Regions from separate parts of the Mesorhizobium sp. M6A.T.Cr.TU.016.01.1.1 genome, predicted to be linked through region 2. Evidence: predicted binding sites of a transcription regulator. Region 2 holds the regulator's gene; each other region holds the start of a gene.
What was found. The regulator LexA, encoded in region 2, represses DNA repair genes until DNA is damaged. The targets are predictions, from matches to a motif close to TGTTCNNNNTGTGTTCNG.
Positions count from the first base shown of each region.

Region 1: a site for LexA is predicted at 1,313-1,330, ahead of EJ075_RS08765 (DNA recombination protein RmuC). Genes of this name have one in related genera too.
Region 3: a site for LexA is predicted at 1,653-1,670, ahead of EJ075_RS03010 (PA0069 family radical SAM protein). Genes of this name have one in related genera too.

Region 1 covers NZ_CP034452.1:1,878,217-1,882,389, forward strand. Annotated here, with positions in the region: gene fmt (methionyl-tRNA formyltransferase) at 1-703, opposite strand, end outside; gene def (peptide deformylase) at 713-1,258, opposite strand; gene EJ075_RS08765 (DNA recombination protein RmuC) at 1,363-2,631, shown strand; gene EJ075_RS08770 (GFA family protein) at 2,636-3,040, opposite strand; gene EJ075_RS33080 (hypothetical protein) at 3,296-3,487, shown strand; gene EJ075_RS08780 (adenylate/guanylate cyclase domain-containing protein) at 3,629-4,173, shown strand, end outside.
Region 2 covers NZ_CP034452.1:5,694,576-5,698,748, forward strand. Annotated here, with positions in the region: gene EJ075_RS27535 (ComEC/Rec2 family competence protein) at 1-1,129, shown strand, start outside; gene lexA (transcriptional repressor LexA) at 1,123-1,860, opposite strand; gene glp (gephyrin-like molybdotransferase Glp) at 1,965-3,170, opposite strand; gene moaC (cyclic pyranopterin monophosphate synthase MoaC) at 3,170-3,667, opposite strand; gene trpC (indole-3-glycerol phosphate synthase TrpC) at 3,734-4,173, opposite strand, start outside.
Region 3 covers NZ_CP034452.1:650,269-654,441, forward strand. Annotated here, with positions in the region: gene EJ075_RS03000 (cyclase family protein) at 1-917, opposite strand, end outside; gene EJ075_RS03005 (glycosyltransferase) at 1,087-1,593, opposite strand; gene EJ075_RS03010 (PA0069 family radical SAM protein) at 1,745-2,899, shown strand; gene EJ075_RS03015 (ribonuclease HII) at 3,055-3,750, shown strand; gene EJ075_RS03020 (F0F1 ATP synthase subunit B) at 3,981-4,173, opposite strand, start outside.

The sequences.
Region 1 (4,173 bases), 3.0 Mb from region 2:
CGGGAAAGGGCGACAGGCCGCGAATATGATCGTGGACTTCGCCAGCAGGCCGCGTCCAGTCCACGCGCGTCTCCGCTTTATCGATCTTTTTGGCGTAGGTCACCCCCACCGTCGCCTGCGTGGTAAATGTCAGGGCATCCCGTTCCAGCCGTGCCAGCGCTTCCGCCATCAGCGCGGCACCAATGAGCATCAACCGATCGTGCAGGTCGCCGGCCGTCATATCGGGGCCGATGGCGCATTTTTCAATCATCGCCACCGGACCGGTGTCCAGACCTTCCTCCATCCGCATCACCATCATGCCTGTCTCGGCATCGCCGGCCATGACGGCGCGCTGGATGGGTGCGGCGCCGCGCCAGCGCGGCAACAGCGACGCGTGGCCATTGAGGCAACCGAGCCGCGGCGCCTCGAGGATGGGTTTGGGCAACAGCAATCCATAGGCGACGACCACGGCGACGTCGGCCCGCAAGGCGCGGAACGCCTGCTGCTCGGCCTCGCTCTTCAGCGACACCGGCGTCCGCACCTCGACGCCCAGCCGCTCCGCCTCGCGCTGCACCGGCGATGGCGTCAGTTCCAGCCCGCGGCGACCTGCGGCGCGCGGCGGCTGGGTGTAGACGGCTTCTATCTCATGCCCGGCCTCCGCGATCGCCCGCAGCGTCGGCACCGAGAATTCGGGCGTACCCATGAAAACGACGCGCAGGGGCATTTTTGAGCCCTATCCCACCAACTTGCCCGGCGCCTTGCTGCCTGATGGTTTGTCCCTGGCGAGCTTCTTGAACTTCTTGACCACCATGTCGCGCTTCAGCTTCGAGATGTGGTCGATGAACAGAACGCCGTTGAGATGATCTATCTCATGCTGCAGGCAGGTCGCCATCAGCCCTTCGGCCTCGATCTCCTGCAGCTTGCCGTCGCGATCGAGATATTTCACACGCACGGCGGCGGGGCGCTCGACCTCGGCATAGTAATCCGGGATCGACAGGCAACCCTCCTCGTAGACCGAGCGCTGATCGGCGCTGTCGAGAACCTCGGGGTTGATGAAGACATGCGGCGCCGGCGTCTCGTCTTCCTTGGCGAGGTCGATCACCAGCATGCGCAACGGTTCGCCGACCTGGATCGCCGCCAGGCCGATGCCCGGCGCATCGTACATGGTCTCCAGCATGTCGTCGGCGAGCTTGCGCAAGGCGCCGTCGACGCGCTCGATCGGTTTCGAAACCTGGCGCAGGACGGGATCGGGAAGAATGATGAGAGGCTTGATCGACATGGCGTCTCACCTAAGACGTCGCACGGAAAGCGTCAACCGGGGCAATTGAAGCGCCGTTCACGTTTTGATCTGTGCCGTCAGGGAGAATCATCTATGCTGTCCATATGACCGACCTGACATCAATCCTGTCCGAACCAATCGCCCGGCTCGGCGCCACCACGATCACGCTCGGCCACGCATTGGCATTCGGCGCGATCCTGTTTCTGGGCCTGTTCGTGGCGCTGGTCGTCGCGCTGTGGCGGTCGGCCAAGGCGCGTGCAGTGGCGGCTGCGGAAGCCGCCGACCACGCCCGCGACGCCGAGGCGCGGATGGCCGGCATCCTGCAAAGCCAGGCCGAGATGCAGGGCCGCATGGGCGCCATCGCCGAAGTGTTCGGGGCGCGGCAGGCCGAACTCACACAGTCGATCGGCCAACGCCTCGACGCGATGACCGGCCGCCTCGGCCAGACCATGACCGAGCAGACGAAATCGACGCATGAGAGCCTTGCCAAGCTGCAGGAACGGCTGGCGGTCATCGATATCGCGCAGGGCAACATCCAGTCGCTCGCCGGCCAGGTCGTTCAGCTCCAGGCGATCCTCTCCAACAAGCAGACGCGCGGCGCCTTCGGCCAGTCGCGCATGGAGGCGATCGTCGCCGACGGCCTGCCGCACGGGGCCTACGAATTCCAGGCGACCTTGTCGAACGGCAGCCGGCCCGACTGCCTGGTGAAGATGCCGAACGGCGCGCCGGCGCTTGCCATAGACGCCAAGTTTCCGCTGGAAGCCTGGAACGCCATCCGTGCCGCCGAAGGCGTCGATTTGCAGAAGGTCGCCGCACAAGCGTTTCGACGCGACATCGAGGTGCATGTCCGCGATATATCAGAAAAATACCTGATCCAGGGCGAGACGCAGGACACCGCTTTCATGTTCGTGCCGTCGGAATCGGTGTTTGCCGAGATCCACGAGAATTTCGAGGGGATTGTCCACAAGGCGCACCGCGCCCGCATCGTCATCGTCTCGCCGTCGCTGCTGATGTTGTCGATCCAGGTCATCCAGGCGATCCTCAAGGACGCCCGCATGCGCGAGCAGGCGCATCTGATTCAGGGCGAGGTGATCCGGCTGATGGAGGATGTCTCGCGCCTCGACGAGCGGGTGCGCAAATTGCAGAGCCATTTCGGCCAGTCGGCCAAGGATATCGACGATATCCTCGTCTCGACGTCGAAGGTGACCAAGCGCGGCCAGAAGATCGAGGCGCTGGAGTTCGGCGCGCAGCCGACGGAGGGCGACGCCGGATCGGCCGAGACCACACACGGCGCGAAGGTCGAAGCGGGTGCGCGCGTCGCCGACTCCAAGACCGGTCATCTGAGACTTAGGGTCGTCGAAGGCGACGACTGAGAGGCTACTGCTCCTCGACGATCGTCGTGCCTTCGAAGTCCGGCAGCCAGTGTAGCGCCGAGCGATGCCACAACTGCCGTCTCGGCACCAGTTCATCGCGCTGACGCGCCGTGCCTACCCTGATGCCGTAGACTTTCGGTCCGTCACCGACCGACGTGGCATAGAGATGCGAACCGCACTCGCCGCAAAAAGCCTGGGCGCGCCTGGCGCCGCTCGACCCGGTCTTGATGTAGATCTTCGGCGTGCCCCTGGTGATCCGGTAATGATCCTCCGACGCCGGCACGGTCACCCGAAACGCCGTTCCAGTCAGTTGCTGGCAATCGATGCAGTGGCAGATATTGGTCTTTTCCGGATCGACTTCGGCCTCGTAGGTGATGGCCCCGCAATGGCACCCGCCGTCGATTTTCATCTTCATTCCTCCCAAAATCCGTTCGGCAATGCTTGAGCGACGTGCGCCCGTTTGGACACATAGTATGGTGTAATGCTTTGAACCTACACATCATGCTTTCCGAAATCGACTCCGACATTCGAGTCGATGCGGCAGCGCGGCAGGCGAACCTTGCAACGGCAGGCCTCTAGTCCGGCGCTTGTCCCGACGCAGCCTCTATGGCCTTGAGCCGGCGGGCTCAGGTTCCGCTGGTCTGCGGCTTTGACGAACAGTCGCGTGACCTCGGGCATCTCGGTCTTCAAGCCGTGCCTCGATGTGTTCGACGCAGGTCTCGATCTCGGGCGCCGACAAATGGTCCTCGTTGGCAACCGGCTCGGGCGCCATCGGTCGGACTTTGAGCATTCCTTCTCCAAGCGTGAGAACAGTCCGCAGTTGGCCGGGCGCGCCAGTATGCGAAATCCGCTGTGAACGTGGGGGCTTAGCCACAACCGCCAAGGTCGGTCCGTCGTTGCAGGGCTGGCGTGTTTTCATCGAGCCAAGACTGACGCTAGGTACCGTGCCGGGAATGAGATATAGTTCAGATACTAGTGACTGCCGGGCGCTGGCACAATGGCTGGACTGGGTGAACAGATTGCGCGTCAGCAGCGCACCATGGGACCGCTCCTGGTGGCGGCAGTGGTCATCGGCCTTATAGGCCTGCCCGTCGCAGCCTGGCTCGACCTCCGAGACCTATCGGAACGGATGCTGCGCACGCAAGCCAGCGAAATCAGCCGGATCATCGACGAAATGCGCGGATTTTACGGCAGCGACGTCGTGGGACGCGTGCTGCAAGCAGACGACGCCGTGACCGCGACGCACAACTACCGGGACGTGCCAGGTGCGATCCCTATTCCAGCAACCCTCTCGATCGAACTCGGCAAGCGCATCAGCGCTCACGACGGGTCCGTCAAATATCGGTTCGTCTCCGATCTACCTTTTAAAGGTCGCGACCCCCACCAGCTCGATCTATTCGAGCGGAATGCAATCTTTGCTTTGCGTGCCAACCCGAGGGAGCCGATCATCGAAGTCTCGGGTTCGCTGTTTGACCGGCACGTCCGCGCCGCGGCCCCCGTTGTAATGGGACAAGTCTGCGTGACCTGCCATAACTCACACCC
Region 2 (4,173 bases):
AAGCTTCCAGATGTCCTTCGCCGCGACCGCGGCTCTCGTGGGCGCCTATGCCGGCTGGTCCGACTATCGTGCCGACAAGGCCACGGCGCCGCCACAACGACGGTCACCGGCCGCTTTCGTCACGCGGAAGCTCGTCGCTGGAACAGGCACCATCGCCATGACCTCCATCATTGCCGGCAGCGCCACCGCGCTCTTCGCCATCTGGCACTTCCAGCGCGTCTCGCCGCTCAGTCTGTTTGCCAATCTGGCCGTCATGCCGATCGTCACGGTCGTCATGTTCCTGGCGGTCGTCAGCGCCTTGGCAATGCCTTTCGGCTTCGACGGACCTTTCCTCTACATGATGGGCAAGGGGCTGACGGCCATGATTGCAATATCGGGATGGATCTCCGAACGTTCGCCGGTCGATGCAGTCGGGCTGATTTCGTTGCAGTCGGTTCTGCTGGTGACGGTCGCCCTGGTCATCGCCACGATGGCGACGACATGGTTGCGGCTTGCGGCACTTCCCTTTGCGCTTGCCGGCCTGCTGACGATTTCCGAGACGCGAACCCCCGACGTGCTGATCTCGGAGGATGCGCATCTGGTGGCGCTGCCGATCGGCGGCGGCGAACTTGCCGTCAACCGGGTGCGCTCGAACGAATTCACCACCGACAACTGGAAACATGCGCTGACTTCAGCGACCATTGTCGAGCCGGAGACGTTCGAAAAAGGAGACGTGCGGTTCGACATCGCCGACCCGGCCGACCTGCCGCCGGGAGCGCCTTTCTATTGCACTGCCGGCCTGTGCCTCGCCCGGCATCCGTCCGGCGCGATCATCGCGCTCGCCGACGACCGCAAAATCGCGCGGCCAGCCTGTGCCTTTGCGGACTTGATCGTCATCGACGATGCCACGGCCTATTATAATCCCTGCCGCAACCCGCTGGTCCTCGTCGTGACCAAACGGCAGCTCGCTCGCATGGGCAGTGCCGCCGTCTTTTTCGATCCGCTATCGGCGACGACGCGCGCAGAAATCCGTTTTGCCGTCAAACAGCCATATAGGCCTTGGCATGAGCAGCGGAGATTTTCTCGCGAGGCTAGGGGCCTGCCGCCATACCGTAAGCCTGAGAAACCCAAGAAAGCTGCCGTTCAGTAACGTCGGATCAATCCGACGAGCTTGCCTTGCACCTTGACCCGGTCCGGCCCGAAGATGCGCGTCTCATAGGCCGGGTTGGCGGCTTCCAGGGCGATCGAGGCGCCTTTGCGGCGGAACCGCTTCAGCGTCGCTTCCTCCTCGTCGACCAGGGCGACAATGATCTCGCCAGGCTGGGCGGTGTCGGCGTTGCGAATGATGACCGTGTCGCCGTCGAAGATGCCGGCCTCGATCATCGAATCACCCTTGACCTCCAGCGCGTAGTGCGCGCCGCCTGTGATCATGTCCGGTGGCACCGAGATCGAATGCGTCTGGTGCTGGATGGCATCGATCGGCACACCGGCAGCGATGCGGCCCATCACCGGAATGGAGACGGTGGCAACGACGTCGTCGTCATTGCCGGCCGCAGGCATGCGTGACGGCGCCGGCTTGATCTGTCGGCCGAGGCTGCCCTGCCCAAGGCTGCCCTGAATGACGCTCGGCGAGAATTTGCGCGCCGCATTGAGGCCGGGCGCGATCGAATCGGGCAAGCGCAGCACTTCCAGCGCGCGGGCGCGGTTGGGCAGCCGGCGAATGAAGCCGCGCTCCTCCAGCGCCGTGATCAGCCGATGGATTCCCGATTTGGACGCGAGATCGAGCGCTTCCTTCATCTCGTCAAACGAGGGCGGAATGCCGCTTTCCTTCAGCCGCTCGTGGATGAACATCAGCAGCTCATGTTGTTTGCGTGTCAGCATCGCGACCCCCAACAGAATCAGAAAAACAAACCCAGAACAAACACTATCTGTTCCAGTTGTGTTCCGCAACTGTTTAAAGTTTAATGAATGTGTTGACGTTTTGTTCAGCGTAGCATCAGCACGGTGCAGGCGGCACCTGTCGCGGCGGGGGGAGCGAATGGCTCGCGCACGATCAGCCCGTTGGCGTCGGCCAGCATTCTGAGCATCGAGGAATCCTGGATGCCGAACGGCGTCGCCTTGAGCGTGCCCGCGTCTTCCTTCACCACGGCGCGTACATAGTCCTGCCTGATATCGTTGGCCGCCATGGCGGCACCGAGCCGCGCCTGACGCATGTCCTGCCGGTAGGCGCGTCCGCCAAGCCGCGCAAGCAGCGGCTTCAGGAAGAGCTGCGTGCAGACTAGGCTCGCCACCGGATTGCCGGGCAGGCCGATGCAGCGGATGTCGCCCAGCCGACCGAACATCAGCGGCTTGCCGGGCCGCATGGCGATCTTCCAGAAATCGAGCGTCATGCCTTCGCCGGTCAGCACGTCGTGGACGAGGTCGTGGTCGCCGACCGAGGCGCCGCCCAGCGTGACGATGACGTCAGCCCCTGCGTTAACCGCCTTTTTCACCAGCGCGGCAATCGCCTCTTTGCGGTCGGGGGCGATGCCGAGGTCGAGCGCGCTGGCGCCGACCGAGCGGGCCGCGGCAGCGACGCCATAGGCGTTGGACGAGATGATCTGGTCCGGGCCAAGGTCGCTGCCTGGCGGCAGCAATTCGTCGCCGGTGGCGATGATGGCGACCAGCGGCCGTTTCACCACGCTGACCTGCGGATGGTTGGCCGACGCCGCCAGCGACAACGCCGCCGGATCAAGCAGGCGGCCTTTCTCCAGCAGAACGTCGCCCTTCGAGAAATCGAGCCCGAGGCGGCGGATGTTGCGGCCTTCAACCGTCGACGCGGTCACTTCGATGCTGCCGCCGCCGAGGTCGCGGACATTCTCCTGGATGACGATGGTGTCAGCGCCTGCGGGAAGCGGCGCGCCGGTGAAGATGCGCACGGCCTGCGCCGGGCCGACTGTTCCGGCAAAGCCGCGTCCGGCCGGCGCCATGCCGATCACCGCAAGTGTTGCCGGCGCGGAGGCGACATCCTCGGCCCGCACGGCATAGCCGTCCATGGCGGACGCGTTGAAGGGCGGCTGGGTGCGGAGCGCCGTGAGCGGGTCCGCCAGTATCCGGTCGGCGGCGTCCATCAGGGTGAGGCTTTCAGCTTGCAAGGGCGCAGCATCTTCAAGCAGGCGCTCGAGCGCGTCGGCAACCGGAAGCAGCGCCATTATTGGCCTGCCCCTTGGGCGCTTACTTTGTAGACGCCGGATTTGCCGCCGGTCTTTTCCACCAGCCTGATGCCGGAGATCACCATGGCGCGGTCGACCGCCTTAGCCATGTCGTAGATGGTCAGGCAAGCGACCGAGACGGCGGTCAGCGCCTCCATCTCGACGCCGGTCTTGCCGGTGACGCGGGCCAGCGCCGTGACCTTCAGGCCAGGCAGCGTCGCGTCCGGTTCGATGTCGACGGATATCTTGGTCAACAGCAGCGGGTGACAGAGCGGGATCAGCTCATGCGTCCTCTTGGCCGCCATGATGCCGGCGATGCGCGCCGTGCCCAGCACGTCGCCTTTCTTGGCATCGCCGTCGAGGATCATCTTCAGCGTTTCTGGCCGCATCGAGACAAGACCTTCGGCGATCGCCGTGCGGGTCGTTTCCGCCTTGTCGCCGACATCGACCATATTGGCTTCGCCTTTCGCGCCAAGATGGGTGAGGGCAGCCGTCATCGTCAGACGGCCTTAGAACGACGTGCGTCCGTTTGGACGCACATAGCATGCTCTAACACTTTGGATTTATGCATCGTGCTCTCCGAAAATCGATTCCGATTTTCGGGCCGATGCATGAGCCGGCGCCTTACCCGTCAAAAGCAGGTGCGTTGCGGCGGCCACGTCCTGTTGCCGCATCAGGCTCTCGCCGACGAGGAAGGTGCCGATGTCGCTTTTTTCCAGCCTGCGGCAATCTTCGTGCGAGAAAATACCGCTCTCGCTGACCAGCAGGCGGTCGGCCGGCACCATCGTCGCGAGCCGCTCCGAAGTATCGAGACTGGTTTCGAACGTCCGGAGGTTGCGGTTGTTGATGCCGATCAGCCGTGACGACAGTTTCAGCGCGCGTTCCGTCTCGGCTTCGTCATGCACCTCGACCAGCGCGTCCATGCCGAGCTCGAAAGCCGTCATTTCGAGCTCCCTGGCCACGGCGTCATCGACGCTCGCCATGATGATCAGGATGGCGTCAG
Region 3 (4,173 bases), 1.7 Mb from region 2:
CGGAAGACGCCGTTCTCGTCGCGCTTGAGCGGCGCGGTTTGCCGGGAAAGCGGCGCACCGGGCGCTTCGGTGACCGAAACACCCTCCGTCCAATCGGCGGGTGCAATAGCGATGTAACGCGCATATCCGCCTGACCCGCCGAGCGGCTTGGCAAAGCCGATTGTAACCAACGCCCCGGCCTCCGGCACCTTGTCGAGGTTTGCAACGCCTTCTGCCTGGGTGAAATCGTTGTGAAGCAGCCAATGTTCGCCTTCGAGATTGGGCGTGGTGTCGGTGTCGAGCGGCTCATGGCCATGAAACAGAATCTTCCGCTCCAGATGCAGGAACTTCAGCGCGTCCAAACTGACGCCTGGAAACGGCTTCTGGTTGAAGCGGGCGGCATCGGACCATTTCTTGTACCAATCCGAACGCACGAAGACGACCGAACCTTCCGGTATGCGGCCGTGCTCCTTTTCCCACTCTTCGATGTCGGCGATCTGAAGGTGATAGCCTTCGTCAGTCTGCACCTTGCCGCTGATGTCGATCACGACGAGCGGCCGCACGGCATAAGTGGCCGGCAGGTCGCTGATCGTTGCACCGAGTGGGTTCCAGTGGGAGGGCGGATCGAGTTGCGTGCCATATTGGTCCGTCGTCAGCTCGTAGGCGGTAGCGACGAACCCATGCTTGTCGTAAGTGAACTCTTCGCCGGCCTTGACGTAGCCCTCGATGTCCCGACCGGCGACAGTCGGTTGGAACTTGGCATTGGCGAAGCCCGGCCATACAGGCTGCACCGGCTCGAAGGCATGGGTCAGATCGATGTACTTGGCCGATTTGAGCGTGTTCTCATAAACTGACCAAAGGGACGACTCCTGCGCCGACGCGATCGCCGGCACTGACCAAGCTGCTGCCAGCAAGGCGATACGAACGAATAGATACATTCATCTGCAATCTCCCCGAAATGTTGCCAAGTATCGCGAGTTTCCCGCACGGCGACAAGCGTATGCATTCCTCCCAGGAGGGTAGCTGCAATACGGCTTCCACCAAGCCGCTTTCCGCCCACGGCTTGCGCGCCGCCTAACCCAGCAAGCTACGGCAGAGGAAGGCCCCTCATTTCGCCGGCGCCACCCAGATCTCGGCGTCGAGCCGCTTGGTCGCAAGGCCGCGCGCGATGGCTTCGGCGCTGCGGGCGTTTTTCGACAAGGCCGCGGCCTGACGCTTGCTGATCACCAGCCCTTCGGCCAGTGCCCGGTTTCCCGAAAAGACCCGCGACAGGAACGGCACGCGGCTGCCGCGCGCCCTCGAGAACCGCGCCGGCATGGTTTGCCTGGCCGTGTGGGCGGCCACCTCGTCGATCCAGCCTTCCGCCAGCCGCGCGCCCGGCTCCAGCAGCAGCAGCCAGTCGCCCTTTGCCTGCCTGATACCGGCAGCAACGCCGCCGCTCGCCACAAAAAGGCAGCCGGCATGTTCAGCAACGCGGTGCGTCTGGTCGGTCGAGCCGCCGTCGCAGACGACGACATCGCGCACCACGCCCTCGACCGCGCCGCCGATCAGCGAGGCGAGCGTGCGGGCAAGTCTCTCTTCGTCATTCAGGGTCTGGATGAGAACGCTGAGCATCGTTAGCCGAATAGCGGAAAGCCGAACGCGACGCCAGTTTTTGCGTCGCGTCATAAAAAAGTTCTTGATTTGTTCTCATCGGCAAAATAGGATTATTTTCATGAACAGAGCGAATCGACAGCCAGCCGACAGTCCCTGGGAGAGGGCGAAGATGGAACAGATCGTACGTGCCGACATTGCCGCCTTCGGGGCCGGAAGAGCCGAGATGGCCAATGCAATGATCGAGCAGAGTGGCGTCCGCGTCCGCCCCGACCGCAATCGCGGCCGGTCCGCCGGCATCAACCCGTCCGGCCGGTTCGAGCCGGTCAGCCGGCATGTGTTCGACGATGGCTGGAATTCGCTGGAGGAGCTGCCGCCCTTCAAGACCGAGGTGCAGGTCGAGAAGCCGCGCACCATCATCACCCGTAACGAGTCGCCCGACATTTCCTTCGACCGCTCGATCAACCCCTATCGCGGCTGCGAGCATGGCTGCGTCTATTGCTTTGCCCGGCCGACGCACAGCTTCATGGGCCTGTCGCCAGGGCTGGATTTCGAATCGAAGCTGTTCGCCAAGCCGGATGCGGCGCGGCTGCTCGACAAGGAACTGTCGAAGGACGGCTATCAGCCGCGCACCATTGCCATCGGCACCAACACCGATCCCTACCAGCCGATCGAGAAGCAGTACCGGATCATGCGCGAGATCCTCGAAGTTCTGGAGGCGCGCGGCCACCCGGTCGGCATCGTCACCAAATCCGCGCTGGTGACGCGCGACATCGACATTCTGTCGCGCATGGCCGAACGCGGGCTGGCCAAGGTGGCGCTGTCGGTGACGACATTGGACCGGATGTTGGCCAGAACGATGGAGCCACGTGCGTCGACGCCGACCAAGCGGCTTGAGGCGATCAGGCAGCTTTCGGATGCCGGCATTCCGACCTCGGTCATGGTCGCTCCGATCATCCCTGGCCTGACCGATCAGGAGATGGAACGCATCCTCGATTCGGCACGTGCAGCAGGAGCGCGCGAGGCCGGTTATGTCGTGCTGCGCCTGCCGTTGGAGGTCGCGCCGATTTTCAAGGATTGGCTGCTGCGCCATTATCCGGACCGCTACCGTCACGTCATGTCGCTGATCCGTTCGATGCGCGACGGCAAGGATTACGATTCGGATTGGGGCAAGCGCATGAAAGGCGCCGGTCCCTATGCCTGGCAGATCGGCCGGCGCTTCGAGATCGCCGCCAAACGGCTTGGCCTCAACGCCGAGCGGCGGTCGCTCAGGACCGATCAGTTCGTCGTCGCGGCCAAGGCAACCGAGCAACTGATGTTGCTGTGAAGACATCATGTGCCGCCGGCGCCGGCGGCACATAAAGAGATCCCGTCCGGCCTGTCTTGTCCCCGGGCTTGCAGACGGTGCCCTCTAGGTCCGGTGCCCCGCCCGACCCGGAGGGGCTTGCGGAGAATCGGAGCCAATGCGAACCTCGCCGCAACATGGCTCGCGCGCGCTCTGATTCTCCGCTTCTCTTCGAAATCGTCGAGAGACCCGATTTCTCCTTCGAGACGAAGGCGATGGCCGAAGGCCTGTGGCCGGTGGCGGGAATGGACGAGGCTGGCCGCGGCCCGCTCGCCGGGCCGGTCGTCGCGGCAGCGGTGGTGCTCGATCCCGCCAACATTCCCGATGGCCTCGATGATTCCAAGCGCCTCGGCCATCTACAGCGCGAGGCGCTGTTCCTGAAAATTCTTGGCTCCGCTCTTGGTGTGTCGATGGCCTCGGTCAGCGCGGAAGGCATCGATGGCAGCAATATTCTCAAGGCCAGCCTCGAGGCGATGCGCCGCGCTTTGGTCGGGCTGTCAGTGCAACCAAAGCTGGCCCTCGCCGACGGCCGCGACGTGCCACCCGGGCTGCCCTGCGAAGGCAGAGCGCTGATCAAGGGCGACCAGCGCTCGCAGTCGATTGCTGCCGCCTCGATCGTCGCCAAGGTGATGCGCGACCGCATGATGTGCGGCTGCGGCAGCCATCACGCGCATTACGGTTTCGAGGCTCATATGGGCTATGCCACCGTCCGCCACCGAACGGCGATCGAGGTGCATGGACCGGTGGCGCGGCTGCACCGCGCGTCCTTCGCACCGTTCCGGCTTGGCGGCACCGAAGTGCTCGACGAAGAGGGCCTTGCCGGCCTGGATTGAGGCAGCGCCAAATCTCCCCCCTTGAGGCGCCAAAGGCGACAGAGGGGGTCGCTTCAGCTGGCGCGACGCCATCTGGGGCGAAGAGAAGGCTGGCGCTTCACGCGCGGCTACCCCCTCTGGCCTGCCGGCCATCTCCCCCTCAAGGAGGGAGATTACGCGCTCGCCCGCCCGCACAAAAAAAGCCGCTAGGTTTCCCAGGCGGCTTTCGATGAACTTCTCGATGAAATCGCTTAATTCAGCTTAGACTTAACATCCTGAAGCGAGGCCTTGAACAGGTCGGCGCCGGCCTTGGCGTCGATCTTGCCGGCGAGCAGCGTGCGTGCGGCTTCGACGGCGATATCGACGGCACTGGCGCGCACCTCACCGATCGCCTCGCGCTCGGCCTGACCGATCTTCAATTCGGCAAGCGCGGTGCGCCGGGCG